Regions from separate parts of the Salinactinospora qingdaonensis genome, predicted to be linked through region 2. Evidence: riboswitches for the same ligand, from Rfam matches in the RefSeq annotation. Region 2 holds a riboswitch; the other holds the start of a gene.
The links. A riboswitch is a leader RNA that binds a small molecule or an ion and turns the genes downstream of it on or off. The one in region 2 is predicted to bind cobalamin.

Region 1 (4,207 bases), on a different contig from region 2:
GGGCGCGCCGGGACGGTCGGCGGGCACGGCCGGCGGGGTGGCCGAGACGGCGTTGAGCCGGCCGTCGGTGCCGCGGAGCGTGCTCTTCTCTACGTGCGTGGCGCTTTGTGAACGCAGGTAGTAGGTGGTTTTCAGGCCGGCACGCCAGGCACGGCGGTACAGCGCGTCGAGCTTGCGGCCACTGGGCGCGGCCATGTACAGGTTCAGCGATTGGGCCTGGTCGAGCCATTTCTGGCGCCGCGCGGCGGCGTCGACGAGCCAGGCGGGGTCGATCTCGAAGGCGGTGGCGTAGAGCTCGCGCACATCGGCGGGGACCCGCTCGATCGCGCCGAGGCTGCCGTCGTGGCGCTTGAGCTGTTCGACCATGTCGGCGTCCCACAGCCCGCGTTCTTTGAGGTCGTGGGCGAGGTAGGGGTTGATCACCGTGAAGTCGCCGGACATGTTCGACTTGACGTAGAGGTTGCGGTAGATCGGTTCGATCGACTGGCTCACGCCGGTGATGTTGGCGATGGTGGCGGTGGGCGCGATCGCCATGACGTTGGAGTTGCGCATGCCGGTGGTGCGCACCTTCTGGCGTAGCCCCTCCCAGTCGAGGCGGGCGCTGGTGTCGATGTCGACGTCGCCGCTGCCGCGCGCGTCGGCAAGCAGCCCCAGGGAGTCGATGGGCAACACGCCGCGGCTCCACAGCGAACCCTCGAACGTCGCGTAGCGGCCCCGCTCGGCGGCGAGGTCGGCCGAGGCTTCGATGGCGTGGTAGGAGAGCAGCTCTGTGCTCTCATCAGCGAAGGCCACGGCCTCCGGCGAGGTCACGGGGCGGCGCAGCGTGAACAGCGCGTCCTGGTAGCCCATGAGGCCCAACCCCACGGGGCGGTGGCGCAGGTTGGCGCGCTCGGCCTCGGGGATGGTGTAGAAGTTCACGTCGATCACGTTGTCGAGCATGCGCACGGCGGTGCGCACTGTGCGGCGCAGCTTGGCGGTGTCCAGCCCGTCGGCGTCGATGTGGGCGGCCAGGTTGACCGAGCCCAGGTTGCACACGGCGACCTCGTCGGCGCTGGTGTTGAGCGTGATCTCGGTACACAGGTTGGAGGAGTGGACCACGCCGGTGTGGCGCTGCGGCGAGCGCAGGTTGCAGGGGTCTTTGAACGTGATCCAGGGGTGGCCGGTCTCGAACAGCAGGGTGAGCATGCGCCGCCACAGCTCTACGGCGCGCACCCGCCGCCAGACTTTGATACGGCCTTCGTCGGCGGCGCGCTCGTAGGCCATGTAGCGCGCAGCGAACTCGGCGCCGTAGCAGTCGTGCAGGTCGGGGACCTCGTCGGGGGAGAACAGTGTCCACTCGGCGTCGGCCTCGACGCGCTGGAGGAACAGGTCGGGCACCCAGTTGGCGGTGTTCATGTCGTGGGTGCGGCGCCGGTCGTCGCCGGTGTTTTTGCGCAGGTCGAGGAATTCCTCGACGTCGATGTGCCAGGTTTCCAGGTAGGCGCAGACCGCGCCCTTGCGGCGCCCGCCCTGGTTGACGGCCACGGCGGTGTCGTTGGCGATCTTAAGAAATGGCACGACGCCTTGACTCTTGCCGTTGGTGCCTTTGATGTGGGCGCCCATGCCGCGTACCGGTGTCCAGTCGTTGCCCAGGCCACCGGAGTACTTCGACAGCAGCGCGTTGTTGGAGACGCTGTGGAAGATGCCGTGCAGGTCGTCGCTGACGGTGGTGAGGAAACACGAGGAGAGCTGTGGGCGCGGGGTGCCGGCGTTGAACAGGGTGGGCGTGGAGCACATGAAGTCGAACGACGACAACAGCTCGTAGAACTCGATGGCGCGGGCCTCACGGTCGTCTTCGCGCAGCGCCAGCCCCATAGCCACCCGCATGAAGAACGCCTGCGGCAGCTCGTAGCGGGTTCCGTCGCTGTGCAGGAAGTAGCGGTCGTAGAGGGTCTGCATGCCCAGGAGGGTGAAGTTGCGGTCACGCTCGGGGCGCAGCGCCGCGCCGATGCGGTCGAGGTCGAAGGTGGCCAGCTCTGGGGAGAGCTGTTCCAGCTCGATGCCGCGGGCGACGTAGTCGGCGAAGTAGGCGGGGTAGCGGCGGGCCATCTCGGCGTGCCCGGCCTCGTCGAAGCCGCCGGCGAGGAAGGTGAGGGCTTCGCGGCGTAGCCGGTCTAGCAGTAGCCGGGCGCTGACGTAGGAGTAGCCGGGCTCGGCCTCCACGAAGGTGCGCGCCGCCATGATCAGGGCCAGTTCCAGTTCGTCGGGGCTGATACCGGGGTAGAGGGTGCGGTGGGCCTCGGCGATGACGGTCTCGGCGGACACGCCCGCGACGCCGGCGCAGGACTCCTCGATCACCCAGCGGGCCCGCTCCATAAGGTCGGCGGGCGAGGCGGACGGTGTGGCCGGTCGCGGTGTCGGGGCGATCTCGGTATCGAGGGTCAAGGTGGCTCCAACCAAAAGTGACGACAACCGTTGGGTTGCGCGGCTGGAGCACACACGGATACGGCGGGACGCGGCGCGCTGCGCGCCGGCATGGTGGTCTTCCCGACGGTTGCGGCGGCCCAAACCTCGAAGCCCCGTTCCGTGCGCGTCCAGGCGCGCACACTGGCGGCAGGTCTTCGGACTCGTGGGCCGGCTCGGGTGCGCGTGGACACCCCGCGTGCTCGCCTACTGGCCGTCGCTTCCCGGACGCCGTGGCGCCAGTGCGTGATGACGGCGGTCGTTCCCACTCACCGCTGCGGGTCAGCTCCGGATTCGCACCGGATTCCCTCTTGCCTCACCTGGGATCTCGCTCAGGTGAACCACCAGCAGCAGCGATACTACATGTTGTGCTGCCCAATACAGAACGACCCAAGATAGGGGTATGTCACTCTCACCCGAAACACGACCCCCAAAGAACGACAAGCCCGACATTTCACCTCGCTGACACACCGGCGATCCGCCACACTGCCGTAGCCGGTGCCCCGTGGCGACGCGCGTGCCCGTTTCCAGTGTTCATCACGGCCCCCTTCGCCGCTTCCGTGCGCCTGGGGCGCTTTGTGCGCGGCCTGGGGTGGGGTTTCTCAACTGGGGCGCATGTTTGCCCCCATGCCACACCGTCAGGGCCAGCACCGGTTGGTTTAGAAGGCGTTCCATGTCCAGGGGCGGGCGATGTCGCCGCGCAGGCAGGCGATCCGGTGGCGGGTCTCGTGTGCGGCGCTGTCGCTGGCGGCGGCTTTGCCCAGCACGAAGCACACCCAGCGCAGTTCCTGGATGTCGGCGAGAACCCGAAACGCGGGCCTGGCGGTCACGTCGTAGCCGCCGTAGGCGGCGACGAAGTCACGGTAATCACCGGCGCTCAACCGGGCGAAGTCGACACGGTCCACGGCCACAGGGATCAGATCCCACTCCCACGGGCCGCGGCAGACGTGCTCGAAGTCGAGCAGCACCGGTGGCGCCCCTTGGGCAACGGCGACGTTGCCCTGCCACGCATCACCGTGAATGACCCCTTCAGCGGCGTCGAGGGGAAGTCGGCGGAGGTGGCCGCGCAACTGGTCGGCGCGCTCGGCCAGCCATGCCCGATCCTCCTCGGCGAGGTGAGTCGCTGCAACGATGCGCTCCTCGATACCGGCCAAAGGGTCGAACCGCGGGAGTTCGAGCCACTCGGGCGGGGCGAGCGCATGCAGCGCCCCAAGGACGGCCCCGAGTTCCCCCGTCGTTGCCGCCCGGTGCTCCGGCAGCAGCTCCCACCAGGTCACCGGCCGAGAACCCACCATGGTCGGCTGCGCCACGCCGTCGAGTGCACGCACCACAGGCAGCCCCGAGGCCGCCAGCCAACGGGCAACCTCGACCTGGCGTACGGCGCCGGCCTGGGTCTCCTCCGGCCCGATCCAGACGACGACACTGGCAGGCAGCCGATACATCACATTGGAGCCGTCCCGGATCACCGCCGCACCCGCAGCGTCGAGACCGGCCAGGCGCGCCGCGATGGCGAGGATGTCGTCTGTCGTCGCCACAGAGGGCGTCACGGTACCGACCGTACTGGCGGCCTCAGCTGCTCGGAAGCCGCAGGCTGGTGATCTCGTGGCAGAGGTCGGCGACGTCGCCGATGTGGGTGTGCGCCGTAGCGGCCCGCGTCAAGCCGTGAAGTTCGGTCACCAGTCGCTTTGACCGCAGCGCCGCAGTGTCGCGGGTGGCTTGGCGGCCGATGGGCACCGCTTCCCGCGCATATCCGGTACTCATGTTC
Region 2 (4,207 bases):
TCCAGCGACTACGGCGCGACCTACGCTGCCGCCCACGGCTTACCGTTCTCGTTCGCCCAGCAGATCAACCCCGACTACACCGTGCCCATGCTGCGGCGCTACCGCGACCACTTCCGCCCCTCGTCACGGCGGTCCACCCCTTACAGCAGCTTCTCGGTGATCGCGTTTGCCACCGAGGACGCCGAGGAGGCAGAGGACTTCGCCGCGTTCTGGGCGTTGCAGATGAGCAAGGTGCGCTCCAACGGGCGCACTCCCACCTCTATGGCTCAGGCCCGCGAGTTCCGCTCTGACTCCCATTATCAATTGACCCGGCGTTCCATGGCTGACCGCATGTTTGTCGGCCAACCCGCCGAGGTCGCCCAGCGGGTACGGGCTGTTGCTGAGCAAGCTCACGCCGACGAGGTCGTCATCGCCACCCCCATGCCCGTGGCCGACGCCCGCAGGCGCAGTTTCGAGTTGTTGGCCGTCGAGTTCGGGCTCAAGCCGCGTGACTGAGACCGCTTCTCGTCACACGAGGCTCTCTGCCCCAGCGACCGGCCGGTGGCCACTGCCGGCCAGCGTCGCTCGCAAGCCCGGGGTTTCGGGGAAATCCGCCGTAGCGCGAAACCACGCTCGCTAGTGTTGAGCAAATGATGGAGCACCTGGGGTGGGCGGTGGAGGACACGATCGCCGGGTTCTGGGCTCTCGGCGGCGAGACACGTACCCTCAACGGGGCGCGGTTGATCCGTAACCGCTTGGCACCTCACGTCGCCTACTGCAACGTGGTCACCGGCCTCGTGGCCAACGGTTCTGGGCAGGTCCGTGCCCTCCTCGATGACGCGGTGGAGTGGATCGGTACCGCGGCCGAGATCTACGTCGGTCCGCGCACCAGCAGCGCCACGGAGGCCACGTTGCTACTGGAAGGGTGGTCGCCGTCGCAGACCCAGGTGGAGATGGTGGCGACGGACGTGATTCCGGCCCCACGGCGCCGACCCGCCGAAATCCGCCCCGCCCGCACCAGCGAGGATTGGGCGTGCCTGGAAGCGTTGTTTCGGATGGACCACGACGAAGAGGCGCGCGGGGCCGGCACGGCGCTACGGCCGATCGAGTACACCACTGAGGCCGTCACCGCCCGACGTGTCAAGCTGCCCAGCGTGGCCTACTGGATCGCCCGGTGCGAGGGGCAGCCGTGTGGCTTCTTCGCCTCGTGGGCCCGTCCCGGCGCAACCATGGCCATGGTGGAGGACCTGTTCGTCCACTCCGAGTTCCGAGGCCGCGGTGTGGCAACCCAGTTGCTGCACCATGCGGTCACCCAAGCCCGCTCGCGCGGCATCCGGCCCGTACTGATCCGGGCCGACGCCGCCGACTGGCCCAAGAGTTTCTACGCTCGTCTTGGTTTCCGGCCGGTGGCGGTCACCCGTTATTACGCTTGGCCGTCGCGGACACGGTGACCACGTCCGGTGGGCTCACTCCTGCCCGCGGTGGACCGCCTCCAGGGTGGCGAAGGTGTTGAATTCGCTGGGCTTACCCGTCTTCTCGTGGGGGTGCCGTTCCTCGGAGGAGTCGTGGGTGGGCGGGTGCGCCGCGGCGCGTTCGTCGCCGATCTCCTGCCGGGGGAGCCGGGACTCGCGGTGTTCGGTGGTGTCGTTAGGCATGTTTGGTCGCCTCGTAACTGTCGCGATGGGGGAATGTCGCGTTTTGGGGATACCCACACGCAATTGGTCTACACCACATGCTGGCGTGGATCGCCGAAACGCCGCCGGATACGGGCCTCGGCGCGCAGGTCGTGGCGTTACCGGCCCCCGGGGCGCCGTAAGCCGCCCCACCGGGCCTGCTATCCGACCGTGATGTGTCATCCTGGGACACGGCGCCGAGCCGGTGAGCCTCCCTCACGGACCCCACCGGCTCGCAGGAACCCGGTGAGAAGCCGGGGCGGTCCCGCCACTGTGACCGGGGAGCGACCCCGCCACCCAACGCCACTGCCGGTTCGCCGGCGGGAAGGCAGCGGGGGAGCGGCGATCCGGGAGCCAGGACACTGCGCGGCGCTATGACCAACCCCAACGGGCGTGGAGACCCGGACGGAAAGGAAACCCGTGAGCGCTGCCGCTCGCTACCCCTTCAGCGCGGTCGTCGGCATGGACGACCTCAAGCTCGCCCTCATCGTCAACGCCGTCTCTCCCTCGGTGGGCGGGGTGCTCGTGCGCGGTGAGAAGGGCACCGCCAAGTCCACCATCGTGCGCGCTCTGGCTGCCCTGCTGCCGGACCTCACCGTCGTCACCGACTGCCGTTTCTCCTGCGATCCGGCTGACCCCGACCCCGAGTGCCCTGACGGTCCGCACGACACGTCCGCACCCTCGCACGTCCGCCCCTCGCAGTTGGTGGAGTTGCCGGTGGGTGCCAGCGAGGACCGGCTCGCCGGATCGTTGGACATCGAGCGGGCGCTGACCGAAGGGGTCGCGGCGTTCGAGCCTGGACTGCTCGCCGCCGCCCACCGCGGCGTGCTCTACGTCGATGAGGTCAACCTGCTCCACGACCACCTTGTCGACCTGCTCCTCGACGCCGCGGCCATGGGCACCTCGCACGTCGAGCGCGAGAGCGTCTCGGTACGCCACGCCGCCCGCTTCCTGCTCGTGGGCACCATGAACCCTGAAGAGGGGGAACTGCGGCCCCAGTTGCTGGACCGCTTCGGCCTCACCGTCGAGGTGGCCGCCACCCGCGAGCCCACCGAACGCGCCGAAGTGGTGCGGCGCCGGCTGGCCTTCGACGCCGACCCTGAGACCTTCGCCGCCGGTTTCGCTGACCGGGAAGCCGACCTCGCCGCCCACATCCGCGAGGCGCGCAAGCGCCTACCCGACGTTGTCCTCACCGACGCCGCGCTGCGGCAAGTCACCGCCGTCTGTGCCGCTTTCGAGGTCGACGGCATGCGCGCCGACCTCGTTACCGCCCGCGCCGCCATGGCCCTGGCCGCTTGGCGCGACCACGTCGAGGTCAACGCCGACGACGTGCGCGACGCGGCGCGCTTGGCGCTGCCGCACCGCAGACGGCGCGACCCCTTCGACGCTCCCGGCCTCGACGAGGACCGGCTACAGGACGCGCTCGACCAGGCCGGTGATGCTGACCCAAAAGACCCTGACGACCCGCCGGAGGGCCCCGAGGGGGGACCCGGCGGTGACAGCGACGGCGGCTCCGGCGACTCCCCGCCCACCGAGGCTCGTCAAGACGCCCCCGAGTCGGGCGCGCCGACCGACCGGGACACCACCGAGGAGCCCGAACCGGCCCAGGACAGCGCCCCCACCCCGGCACGGGGCCGGCCCCAGCCCTCGGAAGAGTCCACTGGCCAGCAGGAACAGGCCAACGGCGAGGGGCCCGCTCCCCAGGACGCGGCGGCCGACCCCACCGAGACCTACCGGCCGCGGCTGTTTCGCGTCTCGGGGATGGGGAGTGGAACGCCGGGGCGGCGCTCCCGCGCCGAGACCCCCTACGGCCGCACGTCTGGAGCGCGTGCTCCCCACCAGCGCATCACCACCCTGCACCTGCCCGCGACCCTGCGTGCCGCCGCTGTGCACCAGCGCGCCCGCGGTCGCAGCGGCCCCGGCCTCGTCCTCGCCCGCGGCGACCTGCGTGAAGCCGTGCGCGAAGGCCGCGAAGGCAACCTCGTCCTGTTTTGTGTGGACGCCAGCGGTTCGATGGCGGCCCGCCAGCGGATGCGCGCCGTTAAGGGGGCCGCGCTCAGCCTGCTGCTCGACGCATACCAGCGCCGCGACAAGGTCGGCATCGTGACCTTCCGCGGTGACGGCGCTGACCTCGCGCTACCGCCCACCTCGTCGGTCGAGGCGGGCGCACGGCGCCTGCGTGAGCTGCGCACCGGGGGCCGTACTCCGCTCGCGGCCGGTCTGCTGCGCGCCGCCGAGGTGCTGCGTGTGGAACGGGTACGCGACCCGCGCCGCCGCCCGCTGCTCATCGTCGTCACCGACGGTAAAGCCACGCACGGCGGCGTCGATTCGGCACTGCGGGCCGGCGCCTGGCTGCGCGCCCAACGAGTGGAGGGTGTCGTCGTTGACTGCGAGTCCGGGCCGGTGCGCCTTGGACTCGCGGCCCAGCTCGCCGGCGAGATGGCGGCCACCCCCGTTCGCCTTGACGAACTCGGCGCCGATGCGTTGGCCGGACTGGTGCGCCACACCCGCAGCGCCGCCTGACCCCGGCGCCCGCCCCGGAAACCACCACGGAC

Region 1: another riboswitch for cobalamin. It lies ahead of ABD848_RS08825 (ribonucleoside-diphosphate reductase subunit alpha); the one in region 2 lies ahead of ABD848_RS01050 (putative cobaltochelatase).

What each region holds. Positions count from the first base shown of each region.
Region 1 covers NZ_BAABDD010000006.1:192,146-196,352, forward strand. Annotated here, with positions in the region: gene ABD848_RS08825 (ribonucleoside-diphosphate reductase subunit alpha) at 1-2,424, opposite strand, end outside; cobalamin riboswitch at 2,575-2,803, opposite strand; gene ABD848_RS08830 (phosphotransferase enzyme family protein) at 3,102-3,977, opposite strand; gene ABD848_RS08835 (hypothetical protein) at 4,012-4,207, opposite strand, start outside.
Region 2 covers NZ_BAABDD010000001.1:249,294-253,500, reverse strand. Annotated here, with positions in the region: gene ABD848_RS01065 (LLM class flavin-dependent oxidoreductase) at 1-495, shown strand, start outside; gene ABD848_RS01060 (GNAT family N-acetyltransferase) at 630-1,430, shown strand; gene ABD848_RS01055 (hypothetical protein) at 1,446-1,634, opposite strand; cobalamin riboswitch at 1,889-2,017, shown strand; gene ABD848_RS01050 (putative cobaltochelatase) at 2,073-4,175, shown strand.